DNA from 2 places in the Halomonas sp. G11 genome. Region 1 is predicted to be linked to the other one. Evidence: predicted binding sites of a transcription regulator. Region 1 holds the regulator's gene; the other holds the start of a gene.
What was found. The regulator FliA, encoded in region 1, starts transcription of late flagellar genes. The targets are predictions, from matches to a motif close to CTAAAGTTNNNNNNNNNNCNGCCGATA.
Positions count from the first base shown of each region.

Region 2: ADS46_RS04105 (FliC/FljB family flagellin) is a predicted target of FliA. The motif match lies at 5,723-5,749, and genes of this name have one in related genera.

Region 1 is NZ_LYXG01000016.1:45,386-53,128, forward strand. It holds gene flhA (flagellar biosynthesis protein FlhA) at 1-660, shown strand, start outside; gene flhF (flagellar biosynthesis protein FlhF) at 700-2,865, shown strand; gene ADS46_RS08785 (hypothetical protein) at 2,862-3,419, shown strand; gene ADS46_RS08790 (flagellar protein FlhE) at 3,484-3,891, shown strand; gene ADS46_RS08795 (RNA polymerase sigma factor FliA) at 3,922-4,623, shown strand; gene ADS46_RS08800 (motility protein A) at 4,719-5,537, shown strand; gene ADS46_RS08805 (OmpA/MotB family protein) at 5,543-6,223, shown strand; gene ADS46_RS08810 (hypothetical protein) at 6,230-6,805, opposite strand; gene ADS46_RS08815 (adenosylcobalamin-dependent ribonucleoside-diphosphate reductase) at 7,000-7,743, shown strand, end outside.
Region 2 is NZ_LYXG01000007.1:28,695-36,437, reverse strand. It holds gene ADS46_RS18835 (hypothetical protein) at 1-76, opposite strand, end outside; gene ADS46_RS18830 (GTP-binding protein) at 25-393, opposite strand; gene ADS46_RS04110 (tetratricopeptide repeat protein) at 812-4,315, opposite strand; gene ADS46_RS04105 (FliC/FljB family flagellin) at 4,445-5,650, opposite strand; gene fliD (flagellar filament capping protein FliD) at 5,898-7,286, opposite strand; gene fliD (flagellar filament capping protein FliD) at 7,516-7,743, opposite strand, start outside.

The sequences.
Region 1 (7,743 bases):
GCCCAGGTCTACGGCTACACCGTCGTCGACGCCAGTACGGTGATTGCCACGCATCTCAATCACCTATTGCATCGCCACTCGCCGGAAATGCTCGGCCGCCAGGAGGTTCAGAAACTGCTGGACAAGCTGGGCAGCGAGCAGAAGTCGCTGGTGGAAGAAGTCGTGCCCAAGGCCATTTCCCTCACGGTGCTGCAGCGTATCCTGCAAAACCTGCTGGATGAAGACGTGTCGATTCGCGACATGCGCACCATCCTTGATACCCTGGCTGAGTACGCAGGCCAGCAGCAGGACGCCAACGAACTCACTGCGCTGGTGCGCGTTGCCCTGGGCCGGGCGATTACCCAGCAGTGGTTTGCCGGTCAGGAAACCCTGAACGTGATGGGCCTGGATGCTCAGCTGGAGCAGGTGCTGGTGCAGGCGATGAACGGTAACGGGGCGATGGAGCCGGGGCTTGCCGAAACGCTGATGACCCAGGCCCAGCAGGCACTGGAGCGCCACGAAAGCAGTGGCGAACCGCCGGTACTGGTGGTTCAGCATTCCCTGCGTGCGGTACTGTCGCGGTTCTTGCGCCGCCGCTTGCGCCACATGGCCGTTCTGTCCCAGGCTGAGATACCCGATGACCGCACGCTGCGGGTAACCACTGTGGTAGGGGGCCGCTGATGCCAGCGTCGCTATTTGACTCACGGCCAGGGGTAATACATGAGTGTTAGACGTTTCGTGGGCGACAACAGTCGCGATGTGATGCGCCAGGTGCGTGAAACGCTGGGCGAAGACGCTCTGATCGTGGCCAACCGCCGCACTGAAGGCGGCGTCGAAATTCTCGCCATGGCCGACGAAGCCGTCGATCATTTCGAACCTTCGCCAGCTAACGAGCAACCAGCGACGCCGAAGGATCCGCTGGAGTCGATGAGTGAGCGCTTACTGCGCGAAATGCAGGATATGCGCTCGCTGCTTGCTTCCCAACAAAGCGAGCGCCGCACAACACCCACTGCCTCGACCGCCAGCGGCGCAGAGCGCTGGCGGCAACTGCTTTGCGGCGTTGGTTTCAGCCGCGAGCTTGCCGACGACATCCTGATGGATCTGCCAGGCGACCTGGCGACGCAAAGCGCGGATAGCGAACAGGCCTTGGCATGGTTGCGCGAACGGCTGATGACACGCCTGGCCGTACTCCAGGATGAGCCCGAATTTTTCGACCGAACGGGCATTGTCGCTCTGGTTGGGCCCACCGGGGTCGGCAAGACGACCACGACCGCCAAGCTCGCGGCCCGCTTTGTCATGCGCCACGGGACCCGCCCCGTCGCCCTGGTGACCACCGACAGCTTTCGTATCGGTGCCCATGAACAGCTGCGCATCTACGCGCGCCTGCTGGATATCCCGATGTACGCGCTGGACGCGGAGCAACCCATCGACGACCTGCTGAGTCGTCTGCAGGGTAAACAGTGGGTCATCATCGATACCGTGGGCATGAGCCAGCGCGACCAGCGGGTCATCGAGCAGATCGCCCATTTACAGGGCGGCCGCTCCAACGTCAGGCTGGTATTGCTGCTCAATGCCGCCAGCCAGCCTGAAACGCTTGAAGAAGTGGTGCTGCGCTATCGCCAGGCCGCCCGTGCGGCGGGTGCCGAGCTGGATGACTGCATCATCACCAAGCAGGATGAAGCAGGACGCCTGGCACCCATCCTGGATATTGTCATGCGCCATGGCATGCGCGTGCTGTTTGGCTCCTATGGTCAGCAGGTCCCCGAAGATATGGCGGTGGCGGATCCTGCTGCGCTGGTCGACCAGGCGCTGAATACCGACGCCGCCGGGTCAAGCAATACGTCGCCACCCGCGGCACCGATCAGTATGCCCCGCTGGTCGCGGGATGTGCTGGGCCAGGGGCGCCGTCTGTCGTCGCTGTTTGCGCGCCTGCGCGAGCGGATGGTGGGCTTTGAGCGCCTCGAAGGCGTCTGGGATATCGCTAACCTGCCCAGCGTGTTGCAGGATCAGCGCCTGGACGAGTTGCTGGAGGGGTACCCGCCGCCCCAACGCATGCTGGGTATGGCCTGGTCGCCCCGCCGCAACGAGCGCGGCTGTGATTGGGCGATGCCGGATATAGGGCTGGATGCCGAGGGCGCCTGGATGGCGTTGCCCTGGCTGCAGCATCGCCAACCCGCTGGCTGGCAGCCGCGCATGGCCACCTTCAGCGAACGCGATGGTGTCGCCGTGCACCTGCTGCCAGCGTTACCCGATAGCGAGGCGTTGACCTGGTTAGAAAGCCAATACCTGACCTGGGTCAGCCTGGCGCCCCCGGCACTCAGGGTAAACTTGCACGGCGAGCGCTATCCCCTGCGCCAGCTGTTTGCCGAAAGTACGCTCAACCACCGCGTCAATGTGCGCTTCCGTGGCCAGCCGATGGCTCTGTGGACGGCCTATGCCGAAGTCACCGACCAAGAGGGGCGGGCGCTGCTGGCGTGGTATGGCGAAGTGCGCGACCCGGAAAGTGCCAAGGTGGTCACCCGTCGTTACTGGCTCACACCCGCGCGGTTGGGCAACGAGGTGCTAAGCCTGCTGGTAACCCAGCTGCAGAGTGAAGGCCTGGCGGCGCTGACACGGCGTGCCTGGCAGCAACTGAAAGACGCCGATAGCGGCGAAGTAAGCCCTGAAGTGCGCCTGTTGATGGCCAGCGGTATTGCCGCCATTGCCGGGCACCTTGATTGCGCCGAGGACGAGGCCGCCAGTGGATTGCACGGTGATGTGCTGAACCTGTTAAGCAGCCGTCGCCGTCGGCGCGATACGGCATTGCTGGATGCGCTGGTGTACGCCTTTATGGCCCGTGATGCGATCCGCCAGCTGGGTAGCGTTAATCGTGAGGGCCTGGCATGAGCGCACGAGACCAAGCCGCTGGGCTACGCAAGTGGGCGGATCTGCAGCGACAGCAGCGGGGCGACGAAGCGCCTCCCGAGGCAACGGAATCACCCGGGCCGATGACCTACCGCTCGCCGGTGGTGCCCAGCGCGGCGGCCATGGAGCCGCCTGTCACACCGCCCAAGCCCAAAACGCCGTTAATGGTCACGGGGCTGTCGGGTGATGGGCCGGTAGAGGCGCGCAAGGTCAGCGCGCGTCTTGGCCAGTGGGCCGCGCTAGGGCGCGCCTGGGCCGGGGATCCGGCCGACTGGGATATTCGGATCGTGATGCCGGATGCGCCTGAACTGGCGACACTCAGTCAGCAACACCGTCGCTGGGCGCTGTGGGTCAACAGCGATGCCGATGCGTTTGGACGCATGTACCATCTACTCAAACAGTTGAGGCAGCATAACGGGCCGCAACGCTTACTGGCCCTGCATGAGCCCCATCTGCCCAGGCAAGGCCTATTGGCCAACCTGCAGCAAGCGGCTGGGGACTATCTGGGTATCGAGTTGCTGTTGCTGGCCCGCTGACGCAGCTAACGTCGGTAAAGCGTCTAATAATCGGGGTTAATCCGCTCATGAGAAGGAATGAAGCATGCTAGGCTATTGGCGTTATGCGATTAGCATTTTGGTATTAGCCTTGGGTCTCAGTGCTTATGCTCAGGGCGCGTCCAGCAGTTGGGTGACACAAGTGCCCGGGCTCATGGTGGTCATGAGCGACCGTGCCAGCCGCAGTGAACCGGTTCGCCCTCCAGCGGGGGCGACCACGCCAGCGGCGGTCATTGAGCGAGTCCAGTGGCAGTACCAGCACGCACCCGGGGCAGCACTACAGGCCTGGCTATGCCATCCTGAGCGCTGCGTGTCGTTATCGGGCATGCGTGGGGAGACCCGTGCTTTATCCGGCATAAGTGCGACAACGCCCCTGCATTTTCAATTTGCGCTAAACCCAGGGCAGCGGCCCGTTAGCGTTAAAGGGTTGCAGATGATAGTAGATTACCAGTGAGCACAGGTGGTTTAGCCGCGAGGCAATAGGATGTACACAGCACAAGGCAGGATCAAACAAAGTGAGCTGATGACGGAGTACATGCCACTGGTGAGACGTCAGGCCTTGACGCTTCAGGTCAGGTTGCCGGCCAGTATAGAGCTGGATGACTTAATCCAGGCAGGCATGATGGGGTTGCTGGAAGCCCTGGGACGTTTCGATGCCACTCAGGGCGCCACCTTTGCGACCTTTGCCAGCCAGCGCATACGCGGGGCGATGGTGGACGAATTGCGTACCCGTGACTGGCTACCTCGCAGCGTCCGCCGTTCGGCGCGAGCCGTTGATGAAACCGTCAGGCGCCTGGAGCAATCCTTGGGGCGCCCCCCCGAAGAAACAGAAATCGCCGACGCCATGGATATGCCGTTGGCTGATTATCAGCAGTTATTGCACGACACCAATAGCGGGCAGTTGCTGCCCTTTGAAGAGCTGGTGGCGGATGGCAGCGAACCGCATAATCGTGAAGCCGTGAGTTCGCCCTTCGATCATTTGCTCGACGCCCAACAGCGGGAAACCCTGGTGGCGGCCATCGAAGCGCTGCCCGAGCGGGAAAAACTGCTCATGGCGCTGTATTACCAGGAAGAACTCAACCTGAAAGAAGTGGGCGCCGTGCTCGGCGTCACTGAGTCTCGCGTTTCCCAGTTGCACAGTCAGGCGGTCAGCCGTCTGCGTGCCAAGTTAAACGACTCGGTTTAGGGTCTGTTGATGTTTCGCTGACGGCCAGGGCAACGGCAGTCGGCTTTTACGTTTCAGCGCTGATGCGCCCCGTTATATTGCTTTAGGAGCACGACATGAACCCATCGACGCTGATCGGTATTTTCGCCAGCATCCTGCTGCTGGTAAGCGTCCTGTTTTTCACCGCCGAGTCGCCGGGCAGCTTCCTCAACCTGCCAGGGCTTGCCATCGTGGTCACCGGCACCCTTGCCGCCACCTTTATCAGCTATCCTCTCAAGGAAGTGCTGCGGGTGGTACGCCTGGTCGGGCTGGTCTTCCGGCGTGAAAACACCTATGTGCGTGACGACATCAACGAGCTGGTGGCCATGTCCCGGCTGTGGTTCAAGGGCGATGTCCGCGCCGTTGAACGAGAGCTCGAAAACACCCGCAATCCGTTTTTGCGGACCGGCATCCAGTTGGTGATCGCCAACACCAAAGAAGACGAAATCTTCGATATGTTGCGCTGGCGGATTGCGCGGCTAAAAGCGCGTGAGCACGCGGAAGCGCAGATATTCCGCACCATGGCCACTTATGCGCCGGCTTTCGGCATGATTGGCACCCTGGTGGGGCTGGTCAACATGCTGGAAGTCATGGACTCTGGCAATCTCGATGTGATCGGCCCGCGCATGGCGGTGGCCTTGCTGACCACCTTCTACGGTATCCTGCTGGCCAACCTGGTGTTCAAACCTATTGCGGTGAAGCTCGAGCGGCGCACCGAGGAGCGCTTGATCACCATGAACATGGTGCTGGAGGGGATCTCCCTGATTACCAAGCGGCGGCTACCTTCCTTTATAGAAGAAACGCTCAATTCCTTCGTCGCCAACTACCACGACGAAATCCGCGAGCCGGAGGTCAAGAAGCCGCGCGCCTCGAATAGCGCCCCCGCCAAGGGGTAGTCGGGATGCTAGACCGGGATACCCGCCATACATTGGAAGCGCCACTGCCCAAGGACAGTGGCGACGATGGCTGGATGACCAGCTATCTGGATGTATTGACGCTGTTGCTGACCTTGTTTGTCTTGCTGCTCTCGCTGGCGCCACCCGGCGGTAACGACGCTGGCTCGCAAGCCAGCGTCGATGAAGCGTCCCCCGGCGCGATCGCCGACCTGCCTCTGGCATCACTGGCGACCGGTATCGAGCCCCGTCACAGCGGCCTGCAGCCGCGCTTTGACGGTATCAGCATTCCGGGAGTGGACGTTTCCCAGGGGCAGGAAGGGGTGACGCTGCGCATCAACGACAACCTGTTGTTCGACAGCGGCCGGGCGCAACTCACCGGGCAGGGCCGTGACCTCGTCGACAGTCTTGTCGAGGTGCTCAGCGCCTTTGATGGACAGGTGTCCGTCGAAGGCCATACCGATAATGTGCCCATCTCGACCTCGCGCTTTCCTTCCAACTGGGAGCTATCGTCGGCACGGGCGATCGCCGTGGTCCGCCATCTGGATAGCCAGGGGCTCGAGGTTGATCGCATGCGCGCCGTTGGCTATGCCGATACCCAGCCGATCGCCAGTAATGCCACAGCGCAGGGGCGGGCGGCCAACCGTCGCGTCGAGCTGGTGCTCAGGCAGCCGCCAACCCAAAATTAACCCCCGCTAAGACGCATCCCGGCACAGGCGCTGCATCCTTGCCAGCGCCTCTCCCGCGCCCTCCAGGCTGAATATCATGTACCAGGGGTCTTCATCCCCCTGATCAAAGCCCAGGAAGACCTGCTCGCCGACGCTCATGTCGGCGATCAATTGATCGATATCGTTGAGATAAAAGTGGGCATAAAAGCCGTTATTGCCACGCTCGGTGATAAATTCGGCGACGCTGTGGATGCGCTCGCGCTCATCGACGCGTAGCCGCGCAGGCACCTGATTAACCGCTCGGCTTTCGCCCTGAGCGGCCTCCAGCTCGACACGCATCTCCAGCCAGGGTAAGTCGCACACGCCCTGGGTGGCATTGACGCTCAAGGTGGCATCCGAGTAGCTGTGCGCTTCCACGGCACGAAAATGCCGCTCGTTACCGAGGGTCAATGCCATCGACTGCCAATGGTCGTGGGTTTGGTCGTCTTCGACGTTAAACGACACGGCATGCGCCGATGGCAGCGATAACACCAACGCAGCGCCAAGCGCAGGGTAAGCAAGTGCGGAATGAAAACGCGATATCAACGGCATGATCAGGCCCATCATCTGGAAAACCCTTAGCCTATCGTCTGATGCACGGTGACAAAAGACTAAGGCGCTGATTTTTCTATATATGGTAGAAAAAATATGAAAAAGCAGCCGATATAGTGCAAAGTCAAGACTATACTTCACCCGGTTGCCTCGTATAATCGCTTTGACCAAGCGCTATTTTCAACGCCGCTAAGGAGTTTCGCGACATGAGTACTGCTACCCAGGCTATGAACACCTCTAACGATGTCCCGCTTCAGGAACCGTCGCGGGAAATTTGGGATGCCAAATATCGTCTTAAGGATCGCCATAGCCAGCCGGTGGATCAGGACCTGGGCGCGACCTTCGAGCGGGTGGCGAAAGCCCTGGCGGATGTAGAAGGCGACAAGGCGCAAGAGTGGCTGCCGAAGTTCCGCTGGGCGCTGGAAAATGGCGCGGTGCCTGCCGGGCGGATTCTCTCCAACGCAGGGGCTGACGCCTATAAGCCCGCGGTGAGCCTGATCAACTGCACAGTGTCGCGCACCATTCGCGATTCGATGCGCGATATCCTGGATTCCGTGGTAGACGCCGGAATGACCCTCAAGTCCGGCGCCGGTATCGGCTACGACTTTTCCACGTTGCGCCATAAAGGGGCCTTTGTGTTCGGCGCTGGCGCAGGCACCAATGGCCCGCTGGCGTTCATGGATATCTACGACAAGATGTGTTTCACCGTGGCCTCTGCCGGTGGCCGTCGCGGCGCGCAGATGGGCACCTTCGATGTCGGCCATCCGGACGTGCGTGAGTTTATCCAGGCCAAGCGCGAAGCCGGGCGGCTGCGTCAGTTCAACCTTAGCCTGCTGATTACCGACGAGTTCATGGAGGCCGTCAAGCATAACGCCGACTGGCCGCTGGCCTTCCCGCTCCACCCCGGCGAGAAAGACGATGTCAGCGACGAGGACATCATCTATCGCGAC
Region 2 (7,743 bases), on a different contig from region 1:
GGCTCAAACCATCATCACGACTCGCTAACCGGGATTCCAGAAAACCAAGCACTGAAGTACCGGTGTGCCAGGGCATTTTGCGCTTGGCTCAAGTACGTTATCGCCCTGCAATGCAGCGACAGGAATAAAGGTGACCTCAGACAACAGCAGTAGCGCCGAAAAAGCCCGACACTCTCTGGCGACCTCATCAAAAAGCGCCTGGGAATAACCTGTCGCGTCCATTTTGTTGACCACCACCCCAAGACAGCGCACCCCCATCAACGACAGCAACAGACAGTCGCGGCTAGCGGTGGCAGTCATCCCTAGCTGAGAATCCACCACCAGCAGGGCGGCAGGAACCACTACCAAGGGCGGCTGATCCGCTAATGTCTGCCCACAGGCGTCAGTTTCCAACTGACTTATCAGCGTGCTTTTACCAGTCCCCTGGCCACCGCCGATGATGCAATGGGGTGGGGTGGGGCGTCGATAAGCTGGGCTGACAGGTATTGCTCAACAGCCATGAAGAGCAAACTTTTATATGCCTTGATATGCACTACATCAAATTTCATAGCCTAGCTCAAGCATTAATCTTCTCGATGCAGCGTCAACAGTTTCTGCTTCTTTATGGATTAAGTTATCTTTCCATATTCCCCTTCTATCCTGAATGGGTTTATGCATTTGCGGGCAAGTGTGGTCTGACCCTTATCGATCACAGATTGAAGCTAATCGATGATGTGCTGGGGCTCATTAGGAGTCATGCAATCCTCAACCAAGAACTGCCGCCTGAGGACAGTTCTTGGCTACTTAATAATGAAATATTCTTAGCCTTCTCTCACTGAGGCTGTTTGGCATATTGCTCCCATACAGCGGCCACTTCTTCTTTATTCACATTCTTAGAAACCTTGAACAGTCCAGCGGACTCCGCTTTTTCAACAGATTCCAGAAACTGCAACACTAGGTGATAGTGCGGGCGATTCCAAAAATCATGGATGAAGATGCGAGCTTTTTGGGGCTCATTGGAATGTTCGAGAATATGTTGAATCGCCGCCATCGTGCAGGCGACACGGAAACGCCCATCCACGAGAATCAGGTCAAACGGCTGGTCATGCTGATAAATGGCTTGGCTATAAGCAGGAAACTTCTCAGCTGCGTCCATTGACAAAGGAAAACCCCATTCTTTGGTCGGGCCAATATCAACAGCTTCAACTTGACACTGCTCTCCCAGCTTACCTTTAAGCGCGTTCACCCAGTTGGCATCGCTCTCCACGCCTTTGACTATCAAGCCTTCTTTCACTACCCAAACGGTAGAACCGCCAGAACCAAACTCAAAATATTGCTTGGACTTTTTCAGACTTTTCTTAAAAAGCTTGCGTTCCGCCGACGACATATGAGGTGCATCAGGTAGAGGAAATTCAGCTGTCTCTTTCGATTCAGAAGACTCTGGCTTGTCGGTATCAGACGCAAGTAGCTTTACATTCGGCTCTGGCTCTGGCTCTGGCTCTGACTGAAATGCTGTTAGCCTTTCTTCAGACAAGTAATTCTTAGCTTTTTCTTCATCGACTACTGCCAACAGCTCATACGCCATATCCTTGATGCCGTAAACACTATGCAGTAGAAAAGCAAGCTTGGTGCGCTGGTTATCCGTTAGCTGGGCCTGGCGCTCATGGTTGGGCAGAAATACCGCATCGGCGCTCTGCAGCTCGGTGGCCTGGCGCTTTTCCGCCGGCACGCTTTCCGGAAGGTGGCTTAGATGCTGCGGATCGTTAAGACGGTAGAAGCGGAAGCCATGGCGGGCCATCCAATGCTGTATTTCGGCAAGGTTAGGCTGGCGCTGGTGGGTCGGCTGGAAGGCAATGCGTACTTGAATAGCAAGGGTATCTTTCAATGCCTTTTCGCCATGCCCCAGGATGGCGTTGGCGTCGCTCAAGTCATCCAGAATCAGCCAGTCCAGGCTTTCAAGGCCTTCGATACTATCCAGGGCAATGGTATTGACCGGCAGTTTGGTAAGCACCTTGGCGCCTTGAGGGTTGGTACCATACTGCTGTTCGGGTGGCAGAGGTTCCAGCGTGCTGCTGTACTTGGCATCCAAGCACGCATAAAGGGTTGCCGGCTCACCATCCCCCAACACAGTGTGAGGGAATACTTGTACATCCTCGCTGCTTTCAAATTGAGCAAGGTTCTGTACGCGGCTTGCCGGATCGAAGGCGACGGTGCCGAAGGCATTCAGGCGACGTAGGGCATCAAATCCGGGCTCTCGAATCAGTTTGGCGCTGTTGTCAATGACGATAACCTTGCCGGGTAACTGCCAGTTGAAGCCCTCGTTGGCTTTTTTGACTTGCCTGGCATACTCCACAGTGGCCGTCTGTCCCTCGCCCTTGAAGCAGGCTAGGCCCTGCTTGTCGACACTCAGTGCCGCCGGAGCCTTGCCTTCACAGTAACGCTGCCAGATGGCACGCATGGCAATAGTAAAGTGTTTAGCAAAACGTGGGGCATCGCAAACTGGTGACTTTAGGAGGATATCGCGTAAGTGGGAACGAATAGTGCTCAGGCTATTCAGGTCGCTGGCAAGTTCAATAACCCGCTCGCGGTACTCTTCCCAACTGTTTACCACCAGCTCCGGCATGCCAGCATTGACCAGGTGAGAAGCCGAGTGTCGTCCAGCAAAGGTCGGTCCGGGCAGAGTAACCACGGGCACGCCCATATAGAGCGCTTCGCAGGTGGTCAAGCCACCAGAGTAGGGCCAAGGATCAAGAGCGATATCTACACGGCGGTAATTGGCCACCAGCTCCTTGTGAGGAGCCGGCCCCTCCAGCAGCACACGCCCTCGGTTGATGCCTTGCTTTTCCATAAGGACATGCAGTCGTTCACAATAGTCGACATCTGTATATTGACCACCCTTGAGCAGCAACCGCGAATTAGGCAGCGCGTGCATCAGCTGCGCCCACTGATCCAGCAGCACTTCGTTGATCTTCGCTGGATTATTGAAACACCCCAAGGTGAGATGGCCGTTACTCAGGACTGGCAGCAGACCCGGCTCGTCGTTCAGATAGCGGGGCGGCGTATAGCAGATATAGTCATCAGGCAGGCGGATCAGCTTCTCGATATAGCCATCATCCACACCATCGGGGGTTTCCACGGTATCGGAAAGGAGATAATCAACGGCGTCGACCCCGGTGGTGTTGAAGAGCCCCCCCACCCATTTAACGATTAGCGGCGCCGGTTCCTTGGCAATTACCGGTAAACGACTACCCGAGGTATGCCCGGTCATATCAATCAAGATATCGATGGAATCATCACGCACCATCTGTGCCAGATCCCCATGGGAAATATGTGGCACTTCGTGCCAGCGATGCATCAGGGAATTGAGACGACGCGCAGTGGCATCGTTTACTAGACTGTCGGAGTAGGCGTAAAGCTGAAATTGGCCAGGTGGCAAATTTTCCAGTGCGCCAAGAATCATCTGTCCGACCGGATGAGTCTTGAGGCCAGCCGAGATCAGGCCGATACGCAGTGAACGAGCTGACGTCTTTTCGGTGATCGGGCGAGATGGTCGCTTCGCTGGCGCATAACGCCACTGCCACTGTTCACCGATGGAGAGAAGGTCTTTGGCGGTATGCCGAGGATTATAGTGCGCGGTGAAGTAATAATTCGAAAAGGCCAACCAGGCATTTGCCTTCAACTCTATAATCTTACGATACAGATTTTCAGCATCATCGAAACGGCCCATGGTGCCGTATAAATTAGCTAGGTTATTAATTACTCCCAACGACTTTGGATTCTCTTCAGCAAGCGGTTCGAGAACTGATAGTGCTTGGGAATAATCACGCTTTTCGACCAATAGAGAGGCCTTACGCATCTTTGCCAGAACTGCATCTGGAAGATTTTCTAAAGAACGATCATAGTACTTCAAGGCTTGGTCATGACGTCCATATCGCTGATGGATCCCCGCCAGGTGCATATTGGCCTGGTAGTCATCGGGATCCTCCTTCAATGCACGGTTCAGGCGGGCCTCTGCTTCCTCGTAGCGGCCCAACTGTTGCAATGTCTTGCCCAAATTGGTCAGGGCTTCGAGATTTTCCGGCTGGAGCTTGAGGGCTTGTTCCAGCGGCGCCACAGCGGCCTGGGGGGAGCCAGCTTCCATCAAAGCTGTGCCTAGAGCCTTCCAACCAAACGAGTCCTTGGGGAAATGCTCGGTAATCTCGCGTGCCAATGGCACTGCCGTCTCCAGTCGCTTGGCCCGATACTCCTCAAGGAACCGGGTCGCCAAACGCTCGAGCTGACTTTCGCGAGCTTGCTGGTTCGATTTCGTGGGGGGGCGACGCTTGGGTTTGGCCATATCGCTTTTCTCTCTCGAAGATGGTGATCTAATAAAGGCCATTTTATCAGCCTCGGGGTGCCTCAAAACCACGAAAAACGGGATAGCCGATGGCTATCCCGTTCCGTAAGCTCGCGTTGATGCGAAGTTTTAGCCCAGCAGGGAAAGGACGTTCTGCGGGGTCTGGTTAGCCTGTGCCAAAACAGAAGTGCCGGCCTGTTGCAAGATCTGCGCGCGGGTCATATTAGCTACTTCCTTGGCATAGTCGGCATCTTCAATCCGTGAACGGGCCGCCGAGAGGTTCGTCTCATTAGTGCTCAGGTTAGTGATGGCCGACTCGAAGCGGTTCTGAATGGCACCTAAGTCGGAGCGCAGGCTATCCACTTGGTTCAACGAGGAGTCCATGGCCGCCAGCGGGTTGGCGCTGCGCTCGAAGGTCAGGCTGGCCAGGTTGTCACTAGCATCGTTACCGGTGGCATCAAAGCTCAAGGTACCACCGGCAGTTACCGCGGCATCATCAGCTTCAAGTGACATATAGGCAACATTGACACTGGTGCTGGTATCAACGCGCAGTCCCTGCTCGGCTAGATCGTCAGCCTGAGCGTCACTCAAGGTAGTTCCATCGATATTTACCTTGGCGTAGAGGTTACCATCGTCATCAATGAAGGTTGTTGTACCCCCGCTCACGTCGCCAGCATCAAGACCAAAGTGGGTACCATCGACGGTCGTGTTAGCGGTAAACGCTGCAACGGCAGTGGAACTATCCACATACGCGTTAGCGTCCTCTAGATCAGCAGCACTGGTGGTTGCTACCGCAGCATTTTCAGGACCGTCAACATTGAACTTATTCAGGCCCAGGGTATCAGCGTTGATCTCTTCCAGGGAAACCTCAATAGTCTCGCCATCGTTGGCACCTACCTGAATCTGCAGCTTGGTGTCAGAAGCCAGTACCTTAGTGCCGTTGAAGTTAGTCTCTTCCGAGATACGGTCGATCTCGTTAAGACGCTGGTTGATCTCGCCCTGGATGGACTGTAGATCGTCCTGGCTGTTGGTATCGTTCTGTGCCTGAACGGACAGCTCACGGATGCGCTGTAGGTTGTCGTTGACTTGGTTGAGTGCACCTTCAGCCGTCTGTGAAACGGAAATACCGTCGTTGGCGTTACGCTGTGCTTGGGAAAGACCGTTGATCTGTGAAGACATACGGTTGGCGATGGCCTGACCGGCGGCATCATCCTTGGCACTGTTGATACGCAGGCCAGAACTCAAACGCTCCATAGATGTAGACAGAGCATTCTGCGACTCACGCAGGTTCTGCTGACCGATCATTGATGTGATGTTGGTATTGATCACTGACATGGTGTGATTCTCCTTGCTTGGACACTGGCCCTGAGGCCTGCTTTCGGCCACCTTGTGTGCCGTTATATTTACTAACGGCTAGGCGAGGAAAACCTTTAGGGCTGCGGGCTAAAAAATTTAAAAATATGGATAGAAATATTTTGAAAAGTGCCAAATTGCAGAAGCAAAAGGACAGGTAAGACCAACACAGGACCAAAAGGCCCTGTGGTTAGCTGAATAGCGGCTCATCTTCCAGAGCTTCCGGGTATTAATCGCGACCTAGCTGGGCGTCCAAGGCATCAAACTGCTGAGTGAGATAAGAACTTGTGCTGTTCATCTGGGCGATCATGGCATCCAACTGGCCAAACTGGGTACGGTAGCGGGATATAGTGCGCTCAATACTGCTTTCCATACGCTCGTATCGTTCGTTCAGGCTCTCAATACGGGTTTCTGCGCCGCTAATCGCACCTTTCACCCGCCCGTTGTCGCCAAGCAATTGCTCCAGAGTCGTGCCCATCTGGCTGGCAAACCCAGGTGATGCGTCACTGCCCACAAAAAAGTCTTGCAGCGCATTAGGGTTGTTGGCGGCTAGGTCGCTGATGACCTCATCATCAACCGCCAAAGTGCCATCGCGCTCAATGCTGATTCCCAGCTGGCTTAACATGCCAAACTCGCCATCGTTCACGCTTGTGCTAAGCGCCTGACGTAGGCGAGATTCCACAGCTCGCGCGGTACTATCGCCCAGCAGTCTACCCGCATCCCCGGTCTCGCTGTTAAAGCTGGTCAACTTGTCCATGGTAGCTTTGAATGAATTGTAGGCCTTGACGAATTCACCAACGGCGTCGCGCACGGCCAGGGTGTTGCGTTCTACCTTAACTGTACTAGTAGCCGTTTCGCCTACGGCAATACTCAACCCATCAAGGTTGAGGGTAACGCCTTGAATCGCTCCCTCAATAAGGTTGTTAGCACTTGTAATAGCGATGCCATTTACTGAAATTGCTGCATCTTGGCCTGGTTGCTGGGTCGCGGCATCCTGGGAAAAAGGCCCGGCAGCCGTCGCGCCCAGATCATCAACAAATTCAAAGGCATTGATAGACGCATCCGCACCGGTGTTTTTTGCACTAAGCGCCAGGCGATAGCCTTCGCCATCGTTGATAATGGTCGCATTAACACTGGAGTTTTCATCAGCGTTGATGGCATCACGCATATCGGCCAGGCTGCTGCCAGTGGCAATGGCCACCGTCACAGTATCGCCGTTGCCGGCGGTCAGCTTAATCCCAGTAGCCCCTTGCAAGGCAAGCTCGGTGTCTTGCTCCGCGACTCGGGTAGAGGCAAGCGTGCCTGCCGTGGCCAAGGCCGATACCTCTACACTGTAGCTCCCGGGTAGGGCGCCTGCCGTGGCAGTTGCAGAAATTGTTGCCCCGCTTACCTTGGCAGAAAGACTTTGATAAAGCTTGGGATCGTTAATCGCTTCGACGGCTGTCTGGAAGCTGTTGAGCGCTGACTGCAACTGACCGTAAGCTGAAATCTTGGCCTTTTGTTGCGCTTGCTGTTGAACGATGGGAGTGAGTTTTCCACGTTCGGCTTTTTGTAATTGGTCTAACAAACCGTTTAGGTCAAGGCCTGAGCCAATACCGAGAGAGGTTATCGTCGCCATACTGGGAGTCCTCAGTGTAGAAGGCTAAACCAAACACGTATTGCGCCCATCAACAGGCCGCCCGTGTTCTACTTTTTTCGATGTTTTAATAGATGTACTATGATTGTCGGCCAAAAAGAAGGCAACTTTAGCGCTTTTTTATTTCTTTAAATATTGATGGCGACCTCAGGATGCAAAAAAGCCTGCGCAAGGCAGGCTTTTAAGCGTAACCAACTGAATTGTCTGAGTGCTAGCGGCCCAACTGAGCATCCAACGAAGCAAACTGCTGAGTCAGGTAGTTACTGGTCTGGTTCATCTCAGCGATCATGCCGTCCAACTGGCCAAACTGGGTACGGTAGCGGTCGATGGTCTGCCCGATGGATTGCTCCATGCTGGTGTAGCGACTCTCGAGCGATTCAATACGGCTTTCACTACCACTGATCGCGCCAGTCACGGTACCATTGCTGCTCAGCATCTG